2 regions of the Melissococcus plutonius ATCC 35311 genome follow, and region 1 is predicted to be linked to the other one. Evidence: a T-box and tRNA genes for the amino acid it is inferred to sense, from the RefSeq annotation. Region 1 holds a T-box; the other holds one or more tRNA genes.
The links. The T-box of region 1 lies ahead of asnS (asparagine--tRNA ligase). A T-box ahead of a tRNA ligase gene usually reads a tRNA of that ligase, here a tRNA-Asn.

Region 1 (15,319 bases):
ATTTTTTATGTTTATCTGATCTATCGTGAAAACAAACATGGTAAATAATTAAAAAAGAAACTCACACGTTGACACAGGCCAATTTGATTGATTACTGTCCAATGATTAATCAAAGGAATTCTTGCCAATCCATAGATACCAGCAAAGAATAAACTAATAAACCATGTGATCAAATAAAGACGACTATATTTATGTATTTTTCCTTCTCGCTTAAAATAAAGTAAAAATAAGAAAAAGGGAAATAGCAAAAAACCTAAATAGCCTACAGCAGATCCTATATTATGTATCCATGTTGAAATTCCCCATACAACTTGATTTGTATTAATACTAAATAAACCAGTGAAAATACAATCTGCTATACCATAGGAACCCAGTGAACTTACTAATAAAACAGTAAGGATACGTGAATTTTGTGAAAAAGTTTGATAAATAGCTGGCAAGGCAAAAACAAAAAAACAACCAGTAATAAGAGAAATAATCAAAAAAGCTTCTCTAACTGGACTATTTATATCACCAGAAACACTCATCACCATTGTCATCTGGTTCATACCTGGATAAAAGATTCCTAAAATATAGGGAGTTAAAAAATCACTCATTATTCCCAACAATAAAAAATAATAACCATATTTCTTACAAAAATTCATTTTTCTCTCCTAATGACTGTTTTTACTATCATAACCTATTTTTTATTTTTAGAATATTAAAAATAATATCAAATAACTTTAAAAAAACCTATTTTTTTGCTGAAAGTTATCGAATTATTTATTTTTATAGCATTCACATCTTACTTTTACAATCCTTTAAAATAGTATCCTTTTATTAACTTTTTAAGGCATAATCAGCTTATTTTGTTTCGATTATTTGCGTACCAAAATAAAGAGGTCTATCATTTATAGTAGCTATTATGTTATTTAAAAGAGTCCTTAATTATTCATTGATAGACGTCATAAAAATTCAAATAAGGAATCGTATAATTTAAAAAATTGAAGTGGGTAGGAAGATGAGAAAAAACAAGGCAATTATGATTGGTGCAGGAATTGCAAATATGGCAGCAGCTGTTTATTTGATTCAAGAAGGAAAATGGCGTGGCAATCAGATTACCTTTTATACTATTGATGAACATGGATCAAATGATGGTGACTTAGCAAAAACAGAAACAGAGGAATATTGGAATGAACATCATCCTCTAAGTAATCGTAAAGGTTATGTTGCTCGTGGTGGTCGTATGCTAAACTATAGAACCTATGTGGATTTAATGGATCTATTGAGCCGAATACCTTCTGTAACTGAGCCTGGAATGACTGCAGAGGAAGATACCCGGTATTTTGATTCGAAGCATCAAACTTTCGATAAAGCACGTTTATTAGAGGAAGGCATTGGTATTGTTGATAGTGGAAAAATGGGGTTTAACAATCAAGATCGTTTGCTACTAACTAAATTAATTTCAATACCAGATTCAGAGGAAGAAATATTGGACAATATAACAATTGAAGATTATTTCAAAAAAAGTCCGCATTTTTTTTGAAACAAATTTTTGGTTTATGTGGGAAACAACGTTTGCTTTTCGAACACGTAGTTCTGCTCAAGAATTACGTCGATATATGCATCAAATGATTTATGAATTTACCCAAATTGAGCACTTAGTAGGTGTTAATCGAACACGCTATAATCAATATGAAAGTATCATGCTTCCTCTCATTCATTATTTAAAGGCACAAGGCTGTCAGATTATTTTAAATCGTCGTGTCATTGATTGGAAATTTAAAGAAACACCTATGCAAGATGAGATTACAGTTACAGAGCTGATTATGGTAAATACAGAAACCAATACTGAAGAAACGATTGAAGTAGACAATGATACTGCCGTTTTATTCACGAATGGTTCTATTACCGATTCTGCAACATTAGGTGATTTCGAAACACCTATTATAGAAAATATGGATTATGGTGCCGCATCTAGTTTATGGAAAAAAGCAAGTGAAAAATTTTATAATTTAGGAAATCCTGATAAATTCTTTGCTGATCGAGATGCAAGTGAATGGGTTAGTTTTACCTTAACGACTAAAAACCATTTATTTGTCAATGAAATTGTTCGTATTACTACACAAGTTCCAGGAAATGCCCTAAATTCATTTATTTCAACTACTCCAATTACACCACTCGGCCAAAAAGATGTTACTATGTCAATTGTTGTTCACCATCAACCTCATTTTACTGAGCAAAAGCCAAATGAAACTGTTCTATGGGCTACTTTCTTTATCCACGTCGTCGTGGTGAATTCATTGATAAACAATACATCAAAATGAACGGGAAAGAAATGGCACAAGAATTGATTGGACAATTATCAAAGGTAGATCCTGGTCCGGGAAATATTCGTGATAAAGAGGAAGAAATTTTAGCGAGTATTATTAATTGTATTCCAGTTTATATGCCTTATGCCTCTGCTTTATTTAATAATCGTGCCAAAAGTGATAGACCTGAAATAATTCCAGAACATTCAACTAATTTAGCATTCACTGGCGAATTTGTTGAACAACCTTATCAAATGATTTTTACAGAACAAAGCGCTGTTCGTTCAGGTGAAATTGCTGCCTTTCATTTTGCTGGTGTTCCAATGTCCCGTTTAGTCAAAACACCTCGTTATGATAAAGATTTACCAACATTAGCACGAGCAGCTAAAAAAATGTTTGAATAACAAAATGAGTTAAAAGAAAAATAAAAAAATCAGTAAAAAATGTAACCATCCATTTTCTGCTGATTTTTTTAAATTTTTTGAATTATCGCTTACCAAATTGATTTTATGAACAATTTCTTCTAAACAAAGAGACGTAATTTAGCTTATTCTTTCTATTATGCAAATGACTGATCGCCCATGACAATTAAACAATCAAAATTATTGGTTTTAATTATTCCATTATACTACTTTAACAAACTGAATGAAGCAATCGCTTGTTACTAGTCAGTCTACAATAATTATGATAATAATCATTATTAAACTACTGAATAAAATTTTTAGATTCTATTTTACTACCTAATTATGAATTCAATCTATTATTATTGATAGGTCTATTAATTCATTTTCATAGATAATTATTCATAAGAAAATTTCTCATTGCAATTAATTCACTGGGAGTTGCAAATCTCTCACCATTCAATAGTTCTTCTAGATCATCTGATGTAATCGCTAGTTCATTAGAAACTACCTCATCATTAAGTTTTTTCTCTGCTTGAATTTTTTGAATATTGGTAACTAGTAATATTGTTTCAAATTCATCATCTGCTAACATGCCATCACTTGATTGATCAAAGGAAATTAATTCTTTTATTGTTTCTAGATCCAAGGACTTATCAGCACTTTCTGCCAGTTGTTTTACTTGTTGTGTAATAACATCTTTATCTTCCATGGACATTTTATTTTCCTCCATCTTTTTTAATAGATTTATTATTGTTAATTCTCACATACTATCAGGGCTTTTGCAATATTAGTGATTTTTTAATAAATAGCTAATAGAAGTTCATATTATGAATAGATGAAACAAATAAACTAAATACCTTTACTATTTTATGACTAATCAATTTTTAATTAGTCAATTTTATTTTACAATCAAGCAAAACTCTATAAATAAATTTGTGCCTTTAAGATAATTGATCAAATCATTCAAAACACCCACATAATGGTGTCTCATGAAACACTTAATATAATAAAATAACAACTATTATTTTAATTGAAATTTTTAGCTAACTCATCCAATCATTTGAGCATTTGATCAACATACCCTTTGCTCTATAAACACTTGTACTTTTTTCTCAATTGTTTGTATCTTATCTAGCCATTTTTATTAATATATTTAATCATTATTTCTATTTTTTAACAAATACACCAAATTATTTTTAGATATCATTGAAATCAAATCCATCAAGATCTATTTCTTCTGATTCATTTTCTTCCGCCTCTGATTCTTCGTTCACATATTGATCATCCATAACTTTAACAAATGGATAATAAATAACCATTCCTAAAAGAAATAATAATCCTTGTAAAACGCCACCTTGCCAACCACTAACTAAAAATCCAGAAATAATCGGCGGTGTTGTCCAGGGTAGTTGAATACCATTTGTTAATGGCACAAGGTGCCAACGCATTGCAAAATAGGTAATAACAATGTTCACTGTTTGGACCAATACAAATGGAATTAAGATGATCGGATTTAAGACAACTGGTAATCTAAAAATAATCGGTTAATTAATTCCAAAGATTCCTGGAATGATAGATAGTTGGGATAGCTTTTTAATCCGCTGACTTTTGCAAAAAAAGATCATGACAATCACTAATGATAAGGTGGAACCAGCACCACCTACAGTCGCAAACATATCTTGAAATTGTCCTGTAATAATATTATGCATTGGCTGGCCATCCTTAAATGCATGTAGATTTTCAACTGACAATGCCCGTAAAACAGGATTAAAAACAGCACCAACGACACTACCGCCATTGATACCAAAAAACCAGAAAAAGTGTAAAAACAAATAAGCAACAACCATAGCACCTAATGTATTTCCAAGACTTAATAATGGCGCTTGTAGGAATTTAAAAATAACCTCTTGTAAATTACCATAGTTCGTTAAAGAAACAAGCCAATTGATCAAAAACATAATGGCAACTACAACAAAACTTGGAATCAATGCTTCAAAGGATTTCACAACGGTAGGTGGTACACCATTTGGCATTTTAATAGTCCAACCCTTGCGAATCATTGCTACAAATAAACGTGTAGAAATCAGTGCAACAATCATTCCCAAAAATAATCCATTTGAGCCCATCCATTTTAATGGCAAACTATTCACTTCATAGATTTTTTTGCTATGTTCAGGAGTGAACAAAGTTGTATAGGGAGTTAAAATAAAAAAGGAAACAAGTGCAATAATTCCGGCTTGGATAGCATCGACCTTGAATTGTTTTCCTAAACTATAAGCAATCGCTACAACAGTCAAAATTGCCATCACGTCAAAACTAGCACTTGCTGGCACTGCCATCACCTCTGCCCAATGCTCGCCAAAAATACTTGTCATCCAGGTATTCCAATTCGGCAAAGGAAAGTTCGCAATTAATAAAAATAATGAACCAACAATAAGTAAAGGTGTTGTCAGTAAAAAGCCATCTCGAATTGCAACTAAATAGTTGTTTTCACCAATGATTTTTGCTAATGGTTTTAAGTTTTTTTCCAACCAATTTAAGAACTTTTGCATGATGTTTCTTTCCTCCAATTATTTCTTGTTTTTATGTTGTTTAATTAGTTTAAGTGTCTCTTTCACTGCTTTTTCACCATCCATCATGCCATAAGTTTCTGGTTCAATAGCAGCTACTGGTATGTTTTGCTGTTTAAATTGCTCTTTGGTTTTTTCTAACAAAAAACGCACTTGTGGACCTAACAAAATCGCTACTGGTTTTTCTCTATCAACCATTTCTTGTGCTTGTGCAATGGGAAAAGCGTTAATTTCTAAAGGCATTTGATGTTCTTTAACCACTTCCATCATTTTATTAACCATGATGCTTGTTGACATGCCTGCATCACAAAATAAGTAAACTTTTTTATTTTCCATTTTTTATCTCCTTTATCTCATTACTTCTTTCAATTTTAATTACAGTTAATCAGTCTATTGGTGCTTTAATTCTTTGTTCATAAGCATCCAACCATTGTTTTGTAATCGGTTGTATTTTTGTTTTATGATCGGACAAGCCATTTGCAATAAAAATTTGTGAGGCTGTTTGATCGGTCCCCACACTGAAGGTAAATTCAACATTCGTAGCAACTCCCCACTCGCCTTGACTATTCATGGCAATCAATGAAAAAGCACCTGCCTTACCATAGCGTTTCGTTAATTTGTCATGAAACGAGTAGACTGCAGAATCACAAGCTTCTTGTGGTCGTCTACCCTCTCCCATCAAACGAACAATCTCATAAGCCAAACATCCCTTCATCAAATCTTCCCCTAATCCAGTTGCTGCAGCGCCACCAATTGCACTATCTACATAAAATCCTGATCCTGATAATGGTGAATCACCAACACGCCCAGGTTCTTTCATAAACAAGCCTGAACTTGATGTCCCAACTGCCATTGTTCCCATTTTATCAAGCGTAACTGCTCCCACTGTATCATGTCCATCATAGGGATTTAGATGATTCTCATGGATTTCTCTCAATCGTTTTTCCCAAATTTTATGTGCTCTTTCAGTCAGCATATTTTTTCTTTCAAAACCATTTAACATAGCATATCTAGTAGCGCCTTGTCCAACACGAAAACTGTTGAATTTTTCTTCACTTAGTTGCCTTGCGACAGAAATCGGATTTTTTACATCTGTAATGCTAGCTACAGCACCTATCTTAAAAGTATTTCCATCCATATAAGCTGCATCCATTTCAAGAATTCCTTCAACGTTTGGCAATCCTCCATAACCAACCGATTTATAAAATGGATAATCTTCAACAGTCTTAATTAATACTTCTAAAGCATTTCCTGCTTTTTCTCCTTGTTCTAATAAGCGAAGTGCCTCAATCACTCCTTCATGAGCCATCCGCCATGTAGCAATCGTACCAAAAACCATTTTTTCTCCTTTCTTTTCCTCTTGTTTGTTTCTATAAAATTACTACATATAGTATATACTATTATATATTTATCAAAAATAGAATATTCAAATTTTCTATCTATTTTTACAATATATACAAATAAATTCATTTTATTTGATAACTATTAACAAATATAGAGAAATAAATCTCAAAAAAAATAACTTTTTCTTATTGATAAACTCAATCTATTAAAATAGTGATTTAGCAAAAACAAATGATTTAGACATAAAAATTTTAATGACATATCATTCATTATGTTTGATAAATCTTCTTTATTTAGCAAAATAATCAAAAACCAATTGAGTGAACTATTGAATACCATTTTTTAAAATAGATTTTTAAAAAGATAGGTAATTCTTCTTTTTAATTTCTACTTATTTCTTTAAAATTGAACAGACATAAAATTAGTTTTGTCCTAATTCGATTAACGCATGCATATAAATTTCCATATTTTTTAGTAAATCTATTTCATCCATATATTCATCTTTATTATGAGCAATACCTTTTTGGCCTGGAAACGAAGGACCAAAAGCCACTAGATTTGGCATAAATCAAGCATAGGTGGCACCAGTAGTTGTAACCGGCGTACCTTCTTTCTGGGTAACTGCTTCATATACCTTAGATAAAAGTTGAACATGTTTATCTTCTTTAGGAAAATGATGGCTTTTAATTTGTCGAACAATTGTTAGATTGCTTGTTTGTAGTAATTGTTTTTTTAGTATATTGGTAATTTCAGCTTCTGTAACTGATATTGGATATCGAATAGCTATTTCTAGAGAAATTTGACTTTCTTCTTTTGTCAATTTATAGGGAGTTAAAATAAGTGAACCGCTTTCTTTATCTGAAAAATTAAGACCCAACCCTTCACCATAATGTTTATCAGTTAAATGAGTATTCAACCAACCAAAATAATGCCTTAACTGACCAGAAACTAAGTCTTCTTTATATAATTTTTTAGCAAGTAATGTAATTGCATTGATACCCATTTCCGGTGCATTAGTTGGCGATCGCTTTCCAATTACGTTAATTAAATGTCCATTCACCGTTGTTTCCAGCAGATCCGGTACATGATCCATTGCTTGATCTCCTAAAATTTCGCCTAAGTGTGCTAATTCTGAAGCTGGCAATGTTGTTGTAATTTTATAATTTACAATACCTCTTTCACCATAAACTACTGGATATTTACAACCAGGTGTAAAACCAAATAAGGGAGGTTGCTCTTCACTCAAATACATTGGAATATCTGTACTCCCACTTTCTTCGTCTGTCCCAAAAATAATACGAATCGTTCGTTTTAACTTTATTCCTTGATCTTTCAAAAGTTTCATTCCGAATAAACAAGCCATGATAGGTCCCTTATTGTCTAAAATTCCCCGTCCATATAGTCGATCAGATGCCTTACTCAATGCAAAGGGTGGAAAGGACCAATCGCTTCCAGCTGGTACTACGTCTAAATGTCCCACCACACCTATATACTCACCTTCATTTCCCCATTGTGCATATCCCATAGCATATTTCACTATCTTTGTTTCAAATCCATAAGATTTAGCTAATTTCATAACTTCTTCTAATGCTTCTTTTGTTTTTACACCAAAGGGTGCATTCATTTTTGCTTCACTTTTAACACTAGGAATTTCGATAATTTTTGCTAGGTCATGATAAAATGTTTCTTTATTTTCCTCAATTATTTTTTTGATATCTATATTTTTCATAAATGTCCTCCTATATAATATGACCATTAAATAAATCATTAGCTCTATATACTGTTAATTTTAAAATATAACAAGGTTTGAATTTCTTTTTAGCATTATTTCGTTATTTGGCATGCTATAACCTAATTATATTACTCTCTTTCATCTATACTTAGGTAGTTAAAAAAATAGTTATACTAACTGTTTAACTCTATAAATTATCTAAATAAAATGAATAATTTTATAATGTGAAGTTCTCTTAAACTAGATTTTTATTTATATCTGATTGAAATATGAAAAATAGCTATACATTATTTATTAATACCTAGAAAAAGAAAATTTTATTATCTTTTTTAAACCGCTTACTTTTGAATTTAAATAAATAATAAAACATTTAAGTGTTTTCTATCTATAGAATCGATTATTTATCTCCCCGAAAATTGTTACACTGGCTAAAAAATTTAATCATTTTTTATACATGTATTTAGTAAATTTATATAGTAAAATTATCTATCCTTATACATTAACAAAGATATGGAAAAATTATTTTCCATATCTTTGTATCTTATTTCTTTATCTCTACTTAATGAATACAGCTGATTAAAAAATGATTAAATACCTGAATAAATAGGCCATTTATCACATAATATCATTTAAAAATCAATTTTTAAAAATCAGCATTCCCAGGTGTTCTTGGGAAAGAAATAACATCTCTGATATTTTCCATACCTGTTACGTACATAATTAGACGTTCAAACCCAATACCAAATCCTGAATGAACCGTTTCACCATATTCACGTAACTCTAGATACCATTCATAATCATCAACAGTTAAGCCAAATTCTGCCATGCGGGTAGCCAGTACATCTTTTCTCTCTTCACGTTGACTACCACCAATCAATTCCCCAATTCTTGGAACCAACAAATCCATAGCAGCAACTGTCTCTTTGTCTTCATTTTGACGCATATAAAATGCTTTAATTTTCTCTGGATAATCTGTAATAAAGACTGGACGATCAAAAATTTCTTCACAGATATAGCGTTCATGCTCAGTTTGTAAATCGATTCCCCAAGTAACAGGATAATCAAAAGTATGATTACTTTTTTGCAATAATTCAATCGCTTCAGAATAGGTAACTCGTGCAAAACTAGTTTTCGCTGTTTCTCTCAAACGTGTCAGTAATCCTTGGTCAATGTTTTGTGTTAAAAATTCTAATTCTTCTGGTGCTTTTTCTAATACATATTCAATGACATAATGAAGTAATGCTTCAGCAATATCCATACTATCTGTTAAATCAGCGAATGCCATTTCTGGTTCGATCATCCAAAATTCAGAAGCATGTCGAGCGGTATGAGAATTTTCTGCTCTAAAGGTTGGACCAAAAGTGTACGTATTTCCAAAAGCTAATGCGAATGCCTCTGCTGGCAATTGTCCACTGACTGTCAAATTCGTTTGTCTTCTGAAAAAGTCTTCACTATTATCTACTTCTCCCGTCTCAGTTTTTGGAAGATTATTTAAATCAAGCGTCGTAACTCGAAACATTTCTCCAGCTCCCTCACTATCGCTACTTGTAATTAAAGGAGTATGTACGTAGACAAAGTCTCTTTCTTGGAAAAAACGATGAATGGCATAAGAAACGAGTGAACGAATACGAAACACGGAATAATAAGTGCTGGTTCTTGGACGTAGATGTGCAATCGTTCGTAAATATTCATAAGAATGCTTTTTCTTTTGTAAAGGATATTCCGAATTGGAAGTCCCTTCCAAAATTACACGTTGCGCCTGAATTTCAAATGCTTGCTTGGCATCTGGCGTAGAAACCACTATTCCAACTATTTTAATGGTTGAACTGATCGGTAGTTTAACTACTTCATCATAATTTCCTATCACAGAACGATCCAATACAATCTGAACATTTTTCAAAAATGAACCATCATTTAATTCGATAAAACCAAACTTCTTTGATCCTCTGACTGTTCGAATCCAGCCATTGATTTCAACTTCTTGGTTATCAAAAAGATGAAGATTTTCATATAAGTCTTTTATTCTTACCGTATGCATATCTTAACCCTCCAGTTATAATTTAAAAAATAATATAAAAAAGCCTCTCATCCCTACTAAAAAGGACGAAAGGTTATCTTCCGTGGTACCACCTATCTTGCTTTAATGAAAAAGCCGACTTTATTGAGTACAATTATACTCACCAATTTTAACGTATTGGTTACGTCTATACCTACTTTGATCAAATTTTTACTGGCTTAATCGATCATTTCAGTTCGAGACTCCAAGGTGTTTTTCTTAAACATTTGTCTGCTAAGCTTTCACTGCCCTTAACTCGCTGATAGTTCAAACTGCTTAATACTTACCCTTTTCATTGTCTTTCAACTATCTATTATTTTAATTAAATTTACCATAAAAATAGTGACTTGACAATTATTTTTCAATGTTTACTAAAATAACAAGCAAAAAATAACGAGTTATCAATATAAAATAATTACTAAATCAACTCTATTATGATCATTTTAGATTTTTTAATAAATTAATTTTATTCATAAAATGAATAAACTCTAATCAACCAAGAATTGATCGTCAAATTTATTAAAAATAAAGAATCATCTTTCATTAATCAAGTAAAAGTGAATAATTCCAGATCTTCTTATCTTATCAAGTTTTCATTTATTATAAGACTTCATATCCCTGAATCACTGAATCATCTAATTGAATTCTATACTCTTTCAAAGAAAAATAGCTTAACTCCTTAGAAAGTGGATTGGGATTGGCATTTACATTTATATTTATATAAATCATGATATTTTGTAGTGTATCTCTTCAATAAGATTAAGCACTTCTGTCATGTAGCTACCCTTTATAATAAACTTGCTACGTCCCTTTCTTCATTTATTCATATCACTGCTATTTTCAGATTAATTCAATAGCAAATTTTTAGATACACTCTAGTATCAATAATTTAAAAATTTAAATGACAAACACAACGATTCTTTGATACAATTAAGATTATTAACAAAAAATAAACAAACAATTTACACAGGGAGGATAAATCAATGTTGTAATACATTTGTCGGTAGAGAGATAGGAATAGTTTAGGAATTTTATTTATGTAGTAAAACATATATTTTGAAAACAGTCATATTTGGTTAATTATTCCAGGGATAAAAATACTGAATGTGTGAAAGAGTATAAAGATTATTATTAAATAGAAAAAACCTATCAAACAGGTTTCTTCATATGAAAAGATAAATAAAAACTGAAATCGTTACAAACCCATTTAATAAATTAGTTATGTTATATAAAATTATTTATGAAAGGTGAAATGAGAATATCTTGAAAAAAAATAGAGAAATAACCTTATTTGTGCTGCTGGTAGTTATTGCTAGCGTTTTTTCCTTTTTATTTTTTAGAAATACACAACAAATCTTGATAACAGGGGATCTACCCTTTCATTTTTCTAGAATAAAAGGATTGTCCTCTGTATTTTCTGGTCCAATCAATTTTACTACATTTAACAGTTATGGTGGTGGCGTAAACTTTTTTTATCCCTACCTAACACTTTTTCCAGCCGTGATCTTTTACTGGATGACAAATAATTTGATTTTAAGTTATGTTCTATATGTTTGGATACTGAATGTTTGTACAATTTTAGTAACCTATTATTACGGTCAAAAGTTTTTTAAACGGGTAGATGCAGCATTCTTATTCAGTTGTCTGTATACCTTTTATGGTTATCGTCTAATCGATATCTATCAACGTTCAGCCATTGCAGAATCAATTGCTCTAACGATTATGCCAGTTGTCCTATATTACACGTATGCTCTTATTTTTGAAAAGAAGAACTGTGTAATTCCTTTAGCCATCAGTATGAGTTTGCTCTTTTATACCCACGTTATTTCCACGCTCATGAGTGTTATTGTTATTGGATTACTCTTTATTGGTTCTATATTTTCTAAGCGAAAAAATAAAGAAGAAATTTTCAACTTGATTCTAAGGCTGGCAAAAGCCGTTGGATGGACGATTCTCCTAACAATGTATTTTTGGTATCCAATGCTACAGCAAGTTCGACATCAAAAAATAAAGCGTCCTTTTCAGCCAATCCTGCAAGATAGGGCATTGAACTTCTCTGACAGTTTGATTGGTGCAATAAACAATGATCTGATAACATTTACCATGGGAATTATTGGAGTGGCTTCATTAATTCTTCCGCTTTTCTTTTTTAAAAAATTTGGTAAAAAAGAAAAAATCATTTATTTTTGTGCAGTAATCACTTGGTTTTTATCAACTAATCTTTTTCCATGGCAACTTTTACAAAAAACACCCATTCAATTGATTCAATTTCCTTGGAGAATCTTAGGTTTTCAAATACTTTTTGGGTCATTAATTTTAGTCATAGCATTTTTGAAATGGGAAACAACTAAGAAAAAACGGATAGGAAGCATTGTAGGCATTTTCATTCTCCTTTTTACAATGACCATGGCAACAAAAGTAAATTATTCGCACAGAATCCAATCATATCCAGGTCGCTTGATTATGACAAAAGAGGCTGTTACACATTATACTACTTCACGGATTGGAGGAACCCATGATTATGTCCCACTAGATGCGATGAATCATGCAGGGCATTTAGAAAAACATGAAGTGAAAGTTGGAAATAAATGGAAAAATGCCTCCCATAAAGCCTATGGTGCAAAAATAGTCTATACAGTAGAAGAATCGGAAGCACAAAAAATTACGTTACCTGTTTTCAATTATTGGGGAACAGTCACAAAAGTAAATGGTCAAAAAACTAGAATGGAAAATGATGACGGCTTAGTATCAATTAAAGGAAAGAAAGGAATAACAATTGTTGAGATTTCATCTACTTATCCAACAACAATGATCCTAGCTTTGTTGTTAAGTGTAGGAACCCTTTTATTTTTATTTATACGATATTTAGTAAGCAGAATAATGAATGCTAAAAATATAGAGACTGTTACAAATGTGTCAGAAGATAATTATCAAGTTAACACTATCTAAACAGCAGATTAATGAATCTATTTTTTATATAGTTTTAAATAAATTAATATTTAATTTATCTTTTTTCATAAATTAGAGAGTATTCAATTTCTGATTTTATCTGGCTTTAAGAAGTTTTATATATGATTTTTAATTTTATTAAAAAATAAGAAATAAATTGGTTCAACCCAACTATATAGAAAATTTACGCTTTCTATATAGTTGGGTTGAAATTTTAGTTTAAGCTAAAAATCTACTATCTATCATAGATTTCTGAAATCTATTTCAAATAAGTAGCAAAATGTAAAAATGAACTTCATTTCAATAAAACTACCATTTATTCTCTACAAATATTATTGGTGTGTATCTAGAAACTTGCTATTGAGTGAATCTAAAGATAGCAAGATATAAACAAATGCAAAAAAAGACGTAGCAAGTTTATCATAACGAGTAGCTACATGACAAAAGTGCTTAATCTGATCGAAGAAGCACTCCATATGATGTCGTTTCTTTATATAAATACTAATCCATTTTCCAAGGAGTTAAGCTATTTTCCTATGAAGGAATAGTGTAAAAATTCTGTTTTGAAGCAATCTATTCTCGAAGTTCTTTTACTCCATAAATTTTAATCATCCCGTTGGTTATTCATATCTGTTCTGTTTCATGATGATTGACTTTAACCATTTCTACCAAAGTACTCTACATAACTCAGTTGTTCTCAGACGTACTCTAATATTTGACTATTTTTACAATATCTATAACATTGCATTTTATTTTATTGAGAAGATATCATTATCTTTGTTGTTTATTATTGGTATTATTTTTACTTAATTTTTTGATAGGAGGAAAGGGAGTGAATTGCTGGATAAATTGCTCGATAATGTTCATAAATTGGTGTATAAATAGAAACATTTTTTGGATTAGGAAATATTGGCTCTGTATAATGTACAATCTGCTTGGCACATTCCTCAATACTTCGATACCAACCTAAACCAATTGCCGCTAACATAGCTGCTCCAAACCCAGGTCCCTGTTCTGTTTTCAGACATACGATCGGTGAATCAAAAATATCAGCTTGCATGTGTAACCAATTGGGATTCCTTGCTCCGCCGCCTGTAGAAATAATTTTTTTGAACGATTTATTCGCAATCGTCTGCATGAGCATTTGTGAATCTTTTAATGAAAAAGTAATTCCTTCCATTGCTGCCCGGGTAAAGTATTTTAATGTATGTGAAGCATCAATCCCAATAAAACTTCCTCGAATTGTACTATCTGCATAGGGTGTTCTTTCACCAGCAATATAAGGAGTAAAAAATAGACCATTTGCACCTGGCTCTACATCTGTTATTTGGCTCGTTAATTCTTCAAAGCTGGCTTCCTTAGCAAAAGTATTTTTAAACCAATCTAGACTCCTACCCGCTGATAGGGTAACTCCCATCGAATAGAAAGCATCATCAACAGCATGATTGAAGAGATGCAATGTGCCTTTGTATTCAACTTCTGCTTCTGCTTCGTAAGATAAGAAAACACCAGAAGTACCAATACTTACCATTGCCGTTTCTGAATTTAAAATCCCAGCACCAATAGCAGAACAAGCATTGTCAGCCCCACCTGTATAAATCATGATATCATGCGTTAAGCCAAAGGCTTCTTTTAGTTCCTTACGCATTTTTCCAGCCATATCGGTTGATTTTTTAATTTCCGGTAAATAGTCTTGAGGGACCTTAAATAAATCTAATAAAGGCAGTGACCATGCTTTACCTTTAAGGCCCATCAGTAAAGTTCCTGCTGCATCTGAATAATCAGTAGCAATATGACCGGTTAACCAAAATCTTAAATAATCTTTAGGTAACATGATATGTCGAACCTGTTCCCAAATCATTGGTTCATTTTCCTGCAACCAAAGTAGTTTTGGTAAAGTAAATCTCTCTAATGGTTTATTTTGGGTAATTTCTATTAAGCGATCACCAAGCAATTCTTGAATTTGTTTGCAT
Region 2 (15,319 bases), 190 kb from region 1:
TATCTCACCTATCCAATCATAAAGGTCAATTCTGCTTCCGCTACCTTTTTACCATCGACTTTTGCTATGCCTTTACCTAGTCCAGCAACAGATCGAATTTTTGTTATCTCAACTTCTAATATTAAAGTATCTCCTGGAACTACCTTTTTTCTAAATTTTGCTTTTTCAATACCGCCAAAATAAGCCGTTTTCCCCTTGAAATCTGGTTTAGATAAAAGTGCCACTGCACCTGCTTGTGCAAGTGCTTCAACAATCAAAACACCGGGCATAACTGGCTCATCTGGAAAGTGCCCTTGAAAAAATGGCTCATTAACTGTTACGTTTTTTTTAGCAATCACTTTTTTTCCATCGATAATTTCCTCAACACTATCAAGCAATAAAAATGGATAACGATGTGGAATGATAGCCATAATTTCCTTACTATTTAACATAATTATCCTCCCTTTATCACTTGAAATAAAGGTTGTCCAAATTCAACAATCGCTTCATTTTCAACTAGAATTTCACCAATTGTACCATCTACAGGGGCGGTGATTTCATTCATTAATTTCATTGCTTCGATAATACAAACTACTTCTCCTGCTTTAACTGGGTCCCCAACTTGCTTATAATTTTCTTTATCTGGTGCTGGTTTTAAGTAAACCACACCAACAATTGGTGAAACAATATTTTCTGCATTTTCTTTAGCTATAGGAGTAGTTTTAGTAACCGTTTCAGTTGCAGTCTTTGTTGTTGAAGATTCAACAACCGTCGGTTGCTTTATTTTTTTATTTGTCAAGGAAGTTTCAGATGGGTATTCTTCAATTTTTCCAGCAGTTTCTGTTGGTGATTTTCGTGTATCTGTATTTTTATTCATATATAACTCAAAAGAATGATCTCTTAAATCAAATTCTGTTAAATCTGATTGATCGAACTGATTTAAGAGTTCTTTTATTTCATTTAATTCCATTTTAATCCTCCCAGCGTTTTAGACAAATAACAGCATTATGTCCTCCAAACCCTAATGAATTGCTTAATGCATAATTAAAGGTATGGTCTTTGCTTTGATTGGTTATTACATTTATTGTAATTTCTTCATCTATATGATCAATATTAATTGTTGGTGGAATAAATTGTTCTTGAAGAGCATTTAATGTTGCTATCCCTTCAATCCCACCAGCGCCACCTAACAGATGACCCGTCATACTCTTAGTACTGCTAACAGGAATTTCTCTTCCTTTCTCTTCTCCAAATAATGATAGAATTGCCTTTGATTCCGCAAGATCATTTGCCACTGTAGCTGTTCCGTGTGCATTAATGTAGCCAATCTCATCTGGTTCAATTCCTGCTTCTTCAATGGCTAGGCGCATTGCTTTAGATGCGCCACTACCATCAGGCAATGGTGCAGTCATATGGTAAGCATCACATGTTGCACCATACCCGACAATTTCTCCTAGAATATTTGCATCACGAGCTAATGCATGGTCTAAAGATTCTAAAACCAAGATTCCAGAACCCTCTCCCATTACAAAACCATTTCTCTCTTTATCAAATGGAATTGATCCTCTATTAGGATCCGTTGACTTACTTAAAGCAGTTAAGGCTGAGAAACCAGAGATACCAATCTCAGTAATTGAAGCCTCCGAACCACCTGCTAAAATAATATCTGAATAACCATGTTTAATATTACGAAATGCTTCGCCAATTGAATTATTTGCTGTCGCACAAGCAGTAACAATAGATGTACAAACACCCTGTGCACCTACCCTTAAAGCAATATTACCGGCAGCCATATTAATAATGGAAATAGGCACAAATAAAGGAGCTACTCGCTGAGGACCTTTATCATGCATGCGAATCACTTGGTTTTGTAAGGTCTCTAATCCACCGATTCCTGATCCTACAATAACACCAAAACGATCTTTATCTATTTCATTTGTATCAAGTTGACTCATCTCTAATGCTTCTAAAGCCGCATGAACGCCATATAAAGAAAACATATCCATTCTTTTTAAATCTTTTTTTACAAAATATTTATCATATGGAAAATCTTTAATCTCACCTGCTAAAGTAATACCAGTGTCATTCGCATCAAATTTGGTGATCGGGCCAATCCCATTTTTTCCTATTTTTAAATTTTTTAAAAATGTTGCTGGGTCATTACCAATAGGTGAGGCAACCCCGTAACCCGTAATAACTACACGATTCATTTTTGAAGCTCCCTCCTCTAACTTTTTAACCGTTCATCACTAAACCACCATCTACGTTAATTACTTGCCCAGTAATATAAGGACTTTTTGCTAAAAAGATAGCAGCATCTGCAACATCTTGGACCTGTCCAAACAATTTTAATGGAATTTGGTTTTTCATTTGTTCTTTTACCTTATCTGATAAAACTTCTGTCATTTCTGTCTCAATAAAGCCAGGAGCAATTGCATTACAAGTGATTCCTCTTGCTGCCACTTCACGAGCAACCGACTTAGTAAATCCGACAACGCCTGCTTTACTTGCTGAATAATTTGCTTGTCCCACATTACCAATCAATCCAGTAACACTAGCCATGTTAATGATACAACCACTACGCTGTTTCATCATTTTTTTAATCGCATGTTGCGTCATATTAAATGTGCCATTTAAGTTAACCTTAATGCATGTATCGAAATCTTCTGCTGACATTCTAAGTAATAATTGATCTTTTGTAATTCCAGCATTATTAATTAGAATATCAATAGAACCAAGTTCATCCATCATTTGCTGCAGCATTTTACCAGCACTTTCATAATCAGAAATATCTCCAGAAATTCCAATACACTGAACGCCATAGGATTTAATGGCTTCAATTTTATCACTAGTAATCTCGCTACGTCCATTTAAGACAATATTTGCACCTGCTTTGGCAAAGGCTTGAGCAATAGCTTGTCCAATTCCTCTAGTACTACCTGTAATAAAAACATTTTTCCCTGCTAAATTCATTGTTACCTCCCTGATAAAAACGTAATCGTTTTTTCTAATGTATCGATATCTTCAACTCGTTGTATTTCTAATTGTTTGTCTATTTTTTTAACAAAACCGGTTAATGTTTTGCCAGGTCCTACTTCAATAATAGAAGTAATTTCCATAGTCTTCATTGTTTCAATACTATCTGCAAAACGCACAGCTGACATTACTTGCAGTTCCAATAATTCTTTTATCTTATCTTGAGGCATTACCTGGGCAGTTGTATTACTTATTACAGGAATACGCATTGGTTGAAATTCAATATTTGCTAATTCTTTTGCTAAATTTTTGGCAGCTGGTTTTAATAATGCTGTATGAAAAGGTCCACTAACATTTAAAGGAATCATTCGTTTAATTCCAGCTTCTTGAAGTAATTTAACGGCTTCATCAACTGCGGATTTCTCGCCACCAATGACTACCTGTTTAGGTGTATTGTAATTAGCTGGTGAAACAACGCCTAAATGATTTGCTTTTTGGCAACATTCCTTTATTAAAGCAGCTTTAGCATTCATTACCGCTACCATTTTCCCAGTGCCGCTTGGAACTGCTTCGGTCATGTATCTACCACGCTTTTGTACAAGAGAAACGGCTTGAGTAAATGACAAGGCATTACTAGCTACCAAAGCACTATACTCACCCAAGCTTAAACCAGCAACAACATCAGGTTGAATTATTCCTTTACTCTCTAACAGTCTATAAAAAGCAATACTGACTGTTAAAATTGCTGGTTGTGTATACACTGTTTCATTTAATCGTTCATTTTCTGTAAAACAAAGTTCAGCCATGTCATACCCCAGCTGATCACTTGCTTCTTCAAAAGTTTGTTTTACAATAGCTTCTTTCTGATAAAGCTCTTTTCCCATTCCTGGATATTGAGCACCTTGTCCACTAAATATAATGGCAGTTTTCATTTATATTTCCTCTTTTTCTCTTTATATCATAAAAATGGTATCTATAGTAATTCTGATTCTATTTAGCTAGTTTGACTATCCTAGCCACCTATCTTAATTTTAAATATTATTGTGAAGGTATTGTGAAGGATTTTACCCTCAAAATTTATTATAAATTCTATATACAAATTATTTTATCACATAAAATCATTGATTCAATGTTTGAAATGAAATTAAATTTATTCTTTCTGCCTATTCAACAATAATTGGAGTTTATAGTCTACAAAAAAGCATAAAAGATAATTAAAGAAAGAAATTTATTCATAAAAAAAGCAAGACCAACCGATTCTTCGATTATACAATTCCGTATTTTTGCAAGATAACTTGCATACATTACGTATTCTTCGAAATTTTTAGCATTGGTCTCGCCTTTTATTCGTTTATGTTAAACTATTTAATTGATTATTTTTCAGCTTGTTGTTTTTCAACATAAGATACTAAATCTTGTACTGTTTCAATGCCTTCTTCAGTATCAATCTTTACATCAAATGCATCTTCAATTTCATTGATAATTTGGAATAAATCCAAGCTGTCTGCATCTAATTCTTCCTGAATATTTGTTGTTAATTGTACTTCTTCTGGATCTTTTCCTAATTCTTCGACGATAATATCACGAATTTTTTCAAATACCATGAGTTTGTTCCTCCAAATTGTCTTTTTCTTTGAATTTATGTGAACAGATTATAAAGTTAAGAGAATTGACCCATAGGTCAATCCACCACCAAAACCTGTCAGCATCACTTTCTGTTGTGTACCTAAACTTATTTTCTTCTCTTCAATTGCCTCATCTAACAAAATAGGAATACTAGCTGCAGAAGTATTACCATAAGAAGCTACATTGGTTAAGAATTTTTCTCTTGGCAACTTTGTTTTTCGAGCCACCTTGTCAATTAATCGAACATTTGCTTGATGAAGTAGAAAATAATCAATCGTATCAATTTCTTCATCTTCTAAGAGATCCTTAATGTTTTTAACAACGTCTGTAATAACAAAATCAAAAATTTCACGGCCATTCATTTTCAAATGGGCGGATACGTAATTGTTGTTTTTATAAAACATACTCTCATTATTCGTATAACCAGCAGTTAATGAACGATATCTTGTACCATCTGCTTGTAATTTTTCTTTTATAAAATATTTTTCATCAGATGCTTTCACTAAAACGCCTGCAGCTCCATCACCAAACAATACAGCAGTGCTTCGATCTTGCCAATCTAGAATTTTAGAAAAAGTTTCACCACCAATAACCATGCCAGTATGATAAGCACCACTCTGGATTAATTTATCAGCTAATGTTAGTGCATAAACAAATCCTGAACAAGCTGCACCAACATCAAAAGCAAAAGCAAAATCTGCACCAACAGCTCCCTGTACCTGACAAGCAACCGATGGCATGCCATAATCCGGTGTTACTGTGGCTACTATAATAAAATCTATTGCTTCTGCTTGTAGGGAAGCTTTTTCTAATAATTGCTTTGCAACTTGTATGCACAAATCAGAAGTATTCTCTTCAGTAACGATATGACGTGTTTTAATTCCTGTTCTTGAATAAATCCATTCATCCGATGTATCCATTATCTCACTTAGTTGCTGATTCGTTATTATATTGTCTGGAACATACCGACTTGTACACTCTATTTTTGTATACTGTTTCACGTAGAATCCTCACCTTCACCTATATTCCTGCAAAAAATCATGGAGATTTTTCAAAGCTCCCAATAATGCACTTTCTTCTGGTGGGTTCATATTTCTTAGGATACTTTTGACCACTTCTTTACGGAAATGTTGATGAATTCTAAACAGAAGTTTTCCTTGTTTTGTTAATCCCAACCTAACTACACGACGATCATTTTTACTTCGGATACGTTTTACATAGCCTTTTTTAACTAAATTATTAATTGCTACCGTCAATGTCCCAACAGTAATAGATAGCTCTTTGGCTACTTCAGAATAAGATATCATTAAATACTCGAACTAAATAATCATTAATCATATCTAACTCAAGAGGCATTATTGAACACCATCCATATAGTTTGATTATCAAAACATTTGATGTTCAAACTACATCGTATCTAAAAAAAGATTGCAAGTAAATTTTTGCTTTTTATTAAAAATATTCACTCGTTTTAAAAATATTCACTCGTTTAATCAATAAAAAAATGAAAAAGAAAGATTAAGTAAAATTACGTACATTAATTCTTTTACTTCTAAGTAATAATAAAAAATGAAAAGACAAAAAGCTGTCCAAAGAAAAAATTCTAGCACAGCTTCTTGCTTCTATTGAATAAGGTCATAAATTTCAATTGCAACTATATCTATATTATCAAATTGATAACTCTGTCCTGTATCAGCTTCAGTTAATTCAAATGTTTTTGTTGATCTATCATAACTGACCATACATTTTTCAGTACCATCATGTTCAAAACGACGTACCTGAATTTCATTATCTTCTGCTTCGGTCATTGCTTCCAATCTTTTAATGATCGCAACAAGTTGTGAATGTTTCATAAATGGCCTCCCTCTACAAACTAGTTCTGTACCATTGTAACAAAACATTATAGCTTATGCATGATTTTTCGGAAATTTTCTTAATTTTTTTGCTTTTCTTTAATCTTTTTTAGTGGAAGACGAACCATTTTGCCACCAAAGTTTAATTAATGCCTGAGTCCCATCATTTGCAAATCCCTCTTGAGATAACTTTTCATATAATTCATAGGCTTGTTTTGTTGAAGGTAAAGAAAGAGACATTTTTTCAGCCTCATCCAAGGCAATTTTTAAATCCTTAATAAAATGTTTAACAAAAAAACCTGGTGTATAATCTTCTTTTAAAATTCTAGGTCCATAATTACTCAAAGACCAATTCTCTGCGCTACCGCCAGATAAAGTTTTTATTACTTGGTATAAATCCAAATTAGCCTTATTTGCATAAGCTAATGTTTCTGTCATACCAGTCATTGTACCAGCAATCATAATCTGGTTTGCCATTTTTGTATGTTGTCCCTGACCAGCTGTTCCATGCAAGTTAAATGATTTTCCAATCACCTTAAAAATAGGTAAAACTTTATCATAAGCCTGCTGTTTACCACCAACCATAATAGTAAGAGTTGCCTTCTTGGCACCTAGATCACCACCTGAAACAGGAGCATCTAAAGCCATTCCGCCTTTTTCTTTGGCTAATTGCTCTATTTTTTGAGCTAAGGTTGGGGTACTCGTTGTTAAATCTACCAATATTTTTCCCTTAACATTTGCTTTAAAAATTCCCTGTTTACCAAAATAAACATCTTCCACATCTGATGGAAATCCAACCATAGTAAAGATAATTTCATTATTTTCAACAAGCTCTTGAGGACTATTTTGCCAAATAGCACCTTCCTTTACCAATTCATCTGTTTTACTTTTTGTTCGATTATAAATATATACACAAAATCCGTTTTTCAATAAGTTGTGTACCATTGCTTTTCCCATGACACCAGTTCCAATAAAACCAATTTTTTTCATAATATTCTCTCCTTATTAAGTAAAAAACAAAATTTTATAAATAATCGTAGTAAAAGGAACACTGTAAATCAATAGTATGATGAAATTTTTTGTTACTATTTCTCATTATTGACAATTTTAGTAAAAATCACCATTTTATATTTTTTCTCAAAAAAATGTAAAGTTAAAAAATACAATTTGCATACTAATGAATGAATTTGTTATTTTCTTAATGAAGTTAACTTAACTTTAATTTTTTCAATTGAAGGTGAATTCTTTTTCTCAATTAATAATTGTCTATGATAATCCAACATATCATAATAAAATTTCAACATTTGTTTTCCAAAATGAGCAGCTGAAATTTCATGTAATTTATCTTGCCATATATGTTTATCCATTTTGATATTAGAATTTATATAGTGAATCAATGTAGACGCAAAATCATCATCTGTTTCAAATGTAACACCTAAAGAGTTGTCATTGAACAACATATCTAAATAACTATTTCCTTCAACTACACATTGAGTTCCTGAAGCAATAGCTTCTAAATACGTCAATCCTTGAGATTCCGAAGTAGAAGCATTAACAAAGTAATCTGCCGTTCTATAGTAAATAGCAATTTCTTCATGTGGAATTTCTCCTGTAAATTTGATGTTTTCTGTTATTTGAAGCTCTGTTGCTAACTGTTTTAGATCATCCATATATGGTCCTTTTCCTACAACAATTAATTGAATTTGTGGAAAAGCTTCAATAATTTTTGGCATGCCTTTAAAAATAGCTTGGATATTTTTTTCATAGGAAATTCTACTAAGTGACAATAAAAAAATAGCATCTTTGGTTAAGTTTAATTGTTTTCTTAACTGTTCTGACATTTCTTTAGTAATATCTGTCCGAATAAATTCTTCAATATGAATACCAGTCGGAATGACCCGCATAGGCGTTGTCACACCATATTCCTTTAATTTTTCAATCACTCGTTGACTTGGGCAAACAACGCCTGTTGTATGGTTTGCAAATATACGAGAAAAATATTTTACATGAATCGGTCGTAAAACCTTTCCTTTTGCAATATAATGTAAGTAATCTTCATACATGGTATGATAAGTATGAATGACTGGAATTCTTAATTTTTTTCCAACCAATTTTCCAAGTAGTCCAGCACCAAACTCTGTATGTGTATGAATAATATCTAACTCTAATTCTTTTGAAATATTGTAAGCATACCACATACCTCTGACAACAATTCGGCGATCTTTAAAAGAAATAAATGGAACACTTGGCATTCGAATAACATCTTCTTCAAGTTCCTTGGCATTTGGATCGGTTGTAGTAAAAATATAAACTTTATGACCATTTTTTTTTAATTCATCTGTTAATGTCTTGATTGAGGTCGCAACCCCACTGACTTGGGGAAAATACGTATCTGTAAAAAAACCGATTTTCATGATATTTCCCTCCCCTTAATTTTTGGTACGCTGATAATACCTTAACAATTATTTAGCTTTTAGAAAGCACCTGCTCATAAACAGCTTTTAGCTCATTTCCAATACATTTTATATTTCTTAATTCAGCAACCTGATATCCCTTTTGTTTTGTATCTGGTATTTTTTTATTGACCAAAGCATCCATATAATAAGCAAATTCATCATTATTTTTTCCCATGTAACAATTTACATTTTTTTCCAGCCAACCTTGATAAACAGGGATATCACGAACCAATACTTGTTGGTGACTAGCTAGTGCTTCCAATACTACAATTCCTTCTGTTTCCTCATAGGAAGGAAAAAAGAAAAGATCGGCAGCTGAATAGGCTCCTTCGATGATATCACCCTTAATATATCCTGGAAATTCCACGTTTTTTGGATGGTTCTCTTTTACAATTTTGCGAATAGAGCTTGGAATAGAATATATTGGTGCATGTCCAAACCAAATAAAGCGATAGTGAGGAAATTGTCTCGCTAAATAAACAAAATCAACAATTCCCTTTCTCTCAAAATATAAACCAACACAAATTATTACTTTTTGTCCATCTAAAATATTAAAATAGCGTTTAAATTTACTTTCTTTTTCTTTTGATGATTTAAATTTTTGTAAATCAATTCCATTTGAAATAGCAGTGATAGGTACCTCTATTTTATAATCTTCTAATAATAGCTTAGAATATGGCGTAGGTGTGATCAAATGATCCGCCTTTGAATACAAGCCAATAAGATATCTTTTTACTAAAGGAGAAAGCTGGTTAGAACCAACAAAAGAATTTTTAAAATCTTCTTCTGTTGAATGTGCATGATAGATTACTTTTTTATTCATTTTTTTTGCTTTATGAATTATATTATGGCTTTTAATGCCATAAGTATTAATATGTAAAATATCATAATCTATGCATTTAGTATCCAAAGTATATTCAATTCCCACCTCAGTAAGTGCACGTTTTTGATGACTAAGTGCACGACCAATTCCAGATTTCGCTAAAATTCGCTCACCTTCAAAATATAATAATATTTTCAAAAATGCACCACCTTTCGACCATTATACTATAGTATAAATTTTCGACATGAAATAAAACCTAACAACTAAATTTATATACTATTATAACAAGAATAAACTCTTACTGCCACATTTCCCTACAAAGAGTAAAAAAATAATAAAAAATACACAACTAATTATTAAGGATTTTTTATATAAAAAAAGGTAAAAGTCATTAGACTTTTACCTTAAATAAGAACTCCGGCAGTAGGACTCGAACCTACGACATCATGATTAACAGTCATGCGCTACTACCAACTGAGCTATGCCGGAATGTTTGCGTGGCAACGTCCTACTCTCACAAAGGGAATCCCTTCACTACAATCGGCGCTAAAAAGCTTAACTTCTGTGTTCGACATGGGAACAGGTGCATCCTTCTCGCTATCGTCACCACACGGGTCTTTCTTCTTTGAATGAACATGTTGCTCACTCAAAACTGGATTTGAAGTCAATCACTACCGTCTACCTTTTTTGGTTAAGTCCTCGACCGATTAGTATCAGTCCGCTCCAACCATCACTGGCCTTCCACTCCTGACCTATCTACCTGATCATCTCTCAGGGGTCTTACTTTCTTAAAGAAATGGGAAATCTCATCTTGAGGTGGGCTTCACACTTAGATGCTTTCAGCGTTTATCCCTTCCCTACATAGCTACCCAGCTGTGCCCTTGGCAGAACAACTGGTACACCAGCGGTAAGTCCATCCCGGTCCTCTCGTACTAAGGACAGCTCCTCTCAAATTTCCTACGCCCGCGACGGATAGGGACCGAACTGTCTCACGACGTTCTGAACCCAGCTCGCGTGCCGCTTTAATGGGCGAACAGCCCAACCCTTGGGACCGACTACAGCCCCAGGATGCGACGAGCCGACATCGAGGTGCCAAACCTCCCCGTCGATGTGGACTCTTGGGGGAGATAAGCCTGTTATCCCCAGGGTAGCTTTTATCCGTTGAGCGATGGCCCTTCCATGCGGAACCACCGGATCACTAAGCCCGACTTTCGTCCCTGCTCGACTTGTCTGTCTCGCAGTCAAGCTCCCTTCTGCCTTTGCACTCTTCGAATGATTTCCAACCATTCTGAGGGAACCTTTGGGCGCCTCCGTTACCTTTTAGGAGGCGACCGCCCCAGTCAAACTGCCCATCTGACACTGTCTCCTAGCCTGTTTCAAGGCTACGGGTTAGAGTGTTCATAACACAAGGGTAGTATCCCACCAGCGCCTCCACCGAAACTAGCGTCCCGGTCTCTTCGGCTCCTACCTATCCTGTACATGTGGTACAAACACGCAATATCAAACTACAGTAAAGCTCCATGGGGTCTTTCCGTCCTGTCGCGGGTAACCTGCATCTTCACAGGTACTAAAATTTCACCGAGTCTCTCGTTGAGACAGTGCCCAAATCGTTACGCCTTTCGTGCGGGTCGGAACTTACCCGACAAGGAATTTCGCTACCTTAGGACCGTTATAGTTACGGCCGCCGTTTACTGGGGCTTCAATTCGGAGCTTCGCCGAAGCTAACCCTTCCTCTTAACCTTCCAGCACCGGGCAGGCGTCAGCCCCTATACGTCATCTTTCGATTTTGCAGAGACCTGTGTTTTTGATAAACAGTCGCTTGGGCCTATTCACTGCGGCTGACTAATATCAGCACCCCTTCTCCCGAAGTTACGGGGTCATTTTGCCGAGTTCCTTAACGAAAGTTCACTCGCTCACCTTAGGATGCTCTCCTCGACTACCTGTGTCGGTTTGCGGTACGGGCCGTTGGTCTCTCACTAGAAGCTTTTCTTGACAGTGTGACGTCAGGAACTTCGGTACTTATATTTCCCTCCCCATCACAACTCATCCTTACAGAGTAAAGCATTTTACTCTACTCAAGACTCATTGCTTGGACATACCATCCAATCGTATGCTTTCCTTAGCCTCCTGTGTCCCTCCATTGCTCAAACAATTCCAACGGGTACAGGAATATCAACCTGTTGTCCATCGCCTACGCCTGTCGGCCTCAGCTTAGGTCCCGACTAACCCTGGGCGGACGAGCCTTCCCCAGGAAACCTTAGTCTTTCGGTGGACAGGATTCTCACCTGTCTTTCGCTACTCATACCGGCATTCTCACTTCTAAGCGCTCCAGTAGTCCTCACGATCTACCTTCTTCGCCCTTAGAACGCTCTCCTACCATCACTTTCGTGATCCACAGCTTCGGTAGTATGTTTAGCCCCGGTACATTTTCGGCGCAGGGTCACTCGACTAGTGAGCTATTACGCACTCTTTAAATGATGGCTGCTTCTGAGCCAACATCCTAGTTGTCTGTGCACCCCCACCTCCTTTTCCACTTAACATACATTTTGGGACCTTAGCTGGTGGTCTGGGCTGTTTCCCTTTCGACTACGGATCTTATCACTCGCAGTCTGACTCCCGGCTATAAATCATGGCATTCGGAGTTTATCTGGATTCGGTAACCCGAGAAGGACCCCTCGTCCAAACAGTGCTCTACCTCCATGATTCTTCTGCCGAGGCTAGCCCTAAAGCTATTTCGGAGAGAACCAGCTATCTCCAAGTTCGTTTGGAATTTCTCCGCTACCCACACCTCATCCCCGCACTTTTCAACGTACGTGGGTTCGGTCCTCCAGTGCGTTTTACCGCACCTTCAACCTGGACATGGGTAGATCACATGGTTTCGGGTCTACGACTACTTACTCTTTCGCCCTATTCAGACTCGCTTTCGCTACGGCTCCGTTTCTTCCACTTAACCTCGCAAGCAATCGTAACTCGCCGGTTCATTCTACAAAAGGCACGCCATCACCCATTAACGGGCTTTGACTTGTTGTAGGCACACGGTTTCAGGATCTCTTTCACTCCCCTTCCGGGGTGCTTTTCACCTTTCCCTCACGGTACTGGTTCACTATCGGTCACTAGGGAGTATTTAGCCTTGGGAGATGGTCCTCCCGGATTCCGACGGAATTTCTCGTGTTCCGCCGTACTCAGGATCCTCCTTGGGGAGAAACGACTTTCACCTACGGGACTTTCACCCTCTTTGGTGGATGTTTCCACATCCTTCGATTAGTCGTTTCTGCTCCCGTTCTGGAGTCCTACAACCCCAACAAGCATGCTCGTTGGTTTGGGCTCTTCCCGTTTCGCTCGCCGCTACTCAGGGAATCGATTTTTCTTTCTCTTCCTGCAGGTACTTAGATGTTTCAGTTCTCTGCGTCTTCCTCGAATAGCTTATGTATTCCACTATTCGTAACATCCTATAACAGATGTTGGGTTCCCCCATTCGGAAATCTCCGGCTCATTGCTTACTTACAGCTCCCCGAAGCATATCGGTGTTTGTCCCGTCCTTCATCGGCTCCTAGTGCCAAGGCATCCACCGTGCGCCCTTGTTCACTTAACCTCTTTGACCTTTCGGTCTTGGGTGACCTCTTCTAGCGATAGAAGCGTCCTTCCCTTTTTCATTCAGCACATTCCTGTGCTCAACGCGGTGTCTCGGTTTTTGATTGTTTCTTCAATATCCAGTTTTCAATGAACAACCGATGATCTCTTTCAATCATCTATGGAGCCTAGCGGGATCGAACCGCTGACCTCCTGCGTGCAAAGCAGGCGCTCTCCCATCTGAGCTAAGGCCCCACATACCACATAGTAAACCTCTCAAAACTAAACAAAGCAAACTGACCTCTGTGTTTCCGTTATTCGTCCTTAGAAAGGAGGTGATCCAGCCGCACCTTCCGATACGGCTACCTTGTTACGACTTCACCCCAATCATCTGTCCCACCTTAGGCGGCTGGCTCCCTAAGGTTACCTCACCGACTTCGGGTGTTACAAACTCTCGTGGTGTGACGGGCGGTGTGTACAAGGCCCGGGAACGTATTCACCGCGGCGTGCTGATCCGCGATTACTAGCGATTCCGGCTTCATGTAGGCGAGTTGCAGCCTACAATCCGAACTGAGAGAAGCTTTATGAGATTTGCTTAACCTCGCGGTCTTGCGTCTCTCTGTACTTCCCATTGTAGCACGTGTGTAGCCCAGGTCATAAGGGGCATGCTGACTTGACGTCATCCCCACCTTCCTCCGGTTTGTCACCGGCAGTCTCGCTAGAGTGCCCAACTAAATGATGGCAATTAACAATAAGGGTTGCGCTCGTTGCGGGACTTAACCCAACATCTCACGACACGAGCTGACGACAGCCATGCACCACCTGTCTCTTTGCTCCCGAAGGAGAAACCTTATCTCTAAGGCGTTCAAAGGATGTCAAGACCTGGTAAGGTTCTTCGCGTTGCTTCGAATTAAACCACATGCTCCACCGCTTGTGCGGGCCCCCGTCAATTCCTTTGAGTTTCAACCTTGCGGTCGTACTCCCCAGGCGGAGTGCTTAATGCGTTTGCTGCAGCACTGAAGGGCGGAAACCCTCCAACACTTAGCACTCATCGTTTACGGCGTGGACTACCAGGGTATCTAATCCTGTTTGCTCCCCACGCTTTCGAGCCTCAGCGTCAGTTACAGACCAGAGAGCCGCCTTCGCCACTGGTGTTCCTCCATATATCTACGCATTTCACCGCTACACATGGAATTCCACTCTCCTCTTCTGCACTCAAGTCTTCCAGTTTCCAATGACCCTCCCCGGTTGAGCCGGGGGCTTTCACATCAGACTTAAAAAACCGCCTGCGCTCGCTTTACGCCCAATAAATCCGGACAACGCTTGCCACCTACGTATTACCGCGGCTGCTGGCACGTAGTTAGCCGTGGCTTTCTGGTTAGATACCGTCACGAGGAAAACAGTTACTCTTTCCCCTATTCTTCTCTAACAACAGAGTTTTACGATCCGAAAACCTTCTTCACTCACGCGGCGTTGCTCGGTCAGACTTTCGTCCATTGCCGAAGATTCCCTACTGCTGCCTCCCGTAGGAGTCTGGGCCGTGTCTCAGTCCCAGTGTGGCCGATCACCCTCTCAGGTCGGCTATGCATCGTTGCCTTGGTGAGCCTTTACCCCACCAACTAGCTAATGCACCGCGGGCCCATCCATCAGTGACACCCGAAAGCGCCTTTTAACTCCTCTTCATGCGAAAAAAAGTCTTATACGGTATTAGCACCTGTTTCCAAATGTTATCCCCTTCTGATGGGCAGGTTGCCCACGTGTTACTCACCCGTCCGCCACTCTTCTTTCCTCTTAAGCAAGCTTAATCAGAAGAAGCGTTCGACTTGCATGTATTAGGCACGCCGCCAGCGTTCGTCCTGAGCCAGGATCAAACTCTCGTATTATCCTTTGCCTTTCGGCTTTCTTGCTCATTTGTTTGCTAGCTTTCGCTTTGCTTGTTGTTTTGTCTCTTATTTCTCATAAGAGGCCCTTACACATTGGTTCGTTTGCTTTGTTCAGTTTTCAAAGGTCTACCATTACCTTACAGCAACTCTTAT

Region 2: it has a tRNA-Asn gene. The T-box ahead of asnS (asparagine--tRNA ligase) is inferred to sense a tRNA for this amino acid. The anticodon was not compared.

The regions. Positions count from the first base shown of each region.
Region 1 is NC_015516.1:399,445-414,763, reverse strand. Features, by position in the region: gene MPTP_RS01760 (DUF998 domain-containing protein) at 21-644, opposite strand; partial or broken gene MPTP_RS01755 (oleate hydratase) at 1,001-2,695, shown strand; gene MPTP_RS01750 (hypothetical protein) at 3,081-3,410, opposite strand; partial or broken gene celB (PTS cellobiose transporter subunit IIC) at 3,892-5,247, opposite strand; gene MPTP_RS01740 (PTS sugar transporter subunit IIB) at 5,266-5,601, opposite strand; gene MPTP_RS01735 (N(4)-(beta-N-acetylglucosaminyl)-L-asparaginase) at 5,651-6,604, opposite strand; partial or broken gene MPTP_RS01730 (Sapep family Mn(2+)-dependent dipeptidase) at 7,031-8,338, opposite strand; gene asnS (asparagine--tRNA ligase) at 8,985-10,379, opposite strand; T-box leader at 10,438-10,702, opposite strand; gene MPTP_RS10175 (hypothetical protein) at 10,998-11,126, opposite strand; gene MPTP_RS01720 (glycosyltransferase family protein) at 11,661-13,346, shown strand; gene xylB (xylulokinase) at 14,149-15,319, opposite strand, start outside.
Region 2 is NC_015516.1:589,961-605,279, reverse strand. Features, by position in the region: gene MPTP_RS02550 (acetyl-CoA carboxylase biotin carboxylase subunit) at 1-1, opposite strand, end outside; gene fabZ (3-hydroxyacyl-ACP dehydratase FabZ) at 9-431, opposite strand; gene accB (acetyl-CoA carboxylase biotin carboxyl carrier protein) at 434-949, opposite strand; gene fabF (beta-ketoacyl-ACP synthase II) at 951-2,189, opposite strand; gene fabG (3-oxoacyl-[acyl-carrier-protein] reductase) at 2,215-2,952, opposite strand; gene fabD (ACP S-malonyltransferase) at 2,955-3,887, opposite strand; gene MPTP_RS02520 (acyl carrier protein) at 4,329-4,559, opposite strand; gene MPTP_RS02515 (beta-ketoacyl-ACP synthase III) at 4,608-5,582, opposite strand; partial or broken gene MPTP_RS02510 (MarR family winged helix-turn-helix transcriptional regulator) at 5,598-5,937, opposite strand; gene MPTP_RS02505 (YkuJ family protein) at 6,204-6,434, opposite strand; gene MPTP_RS02500 (NAD(P)-dependent oxidoreductase) at 6,534-7,424, opposite strand; gene MPTP_RS02495 (glycosyltransferase family 4 protein) at 7,625-8,848, opposite strand; gene MPTP_RS02490 (LTA glycolipid anchor biosynthesis glycosyltransferase, IagA/BgsA family) at 8,901-9,911, opposite strand; tRNA gene MPTP_RS02485 (tRNA-Asn) at 10,129-10,202, opposite strand; rRNA gene rrf (5S ribosomal RNA) at 10,209-10,324, opposite strand; rRNA gene MPTP_RS02475 (23S ribosomal RNA) at 10,401-13,305, opposite strand; tRNA gene MPTP_RS02470 (tRNA-Ala) at 13,466-13,538, opposite strand; rRNA gene MPTP_RS02465 (16S ribosomal RNA) at 13,612-15,166, opposite strand.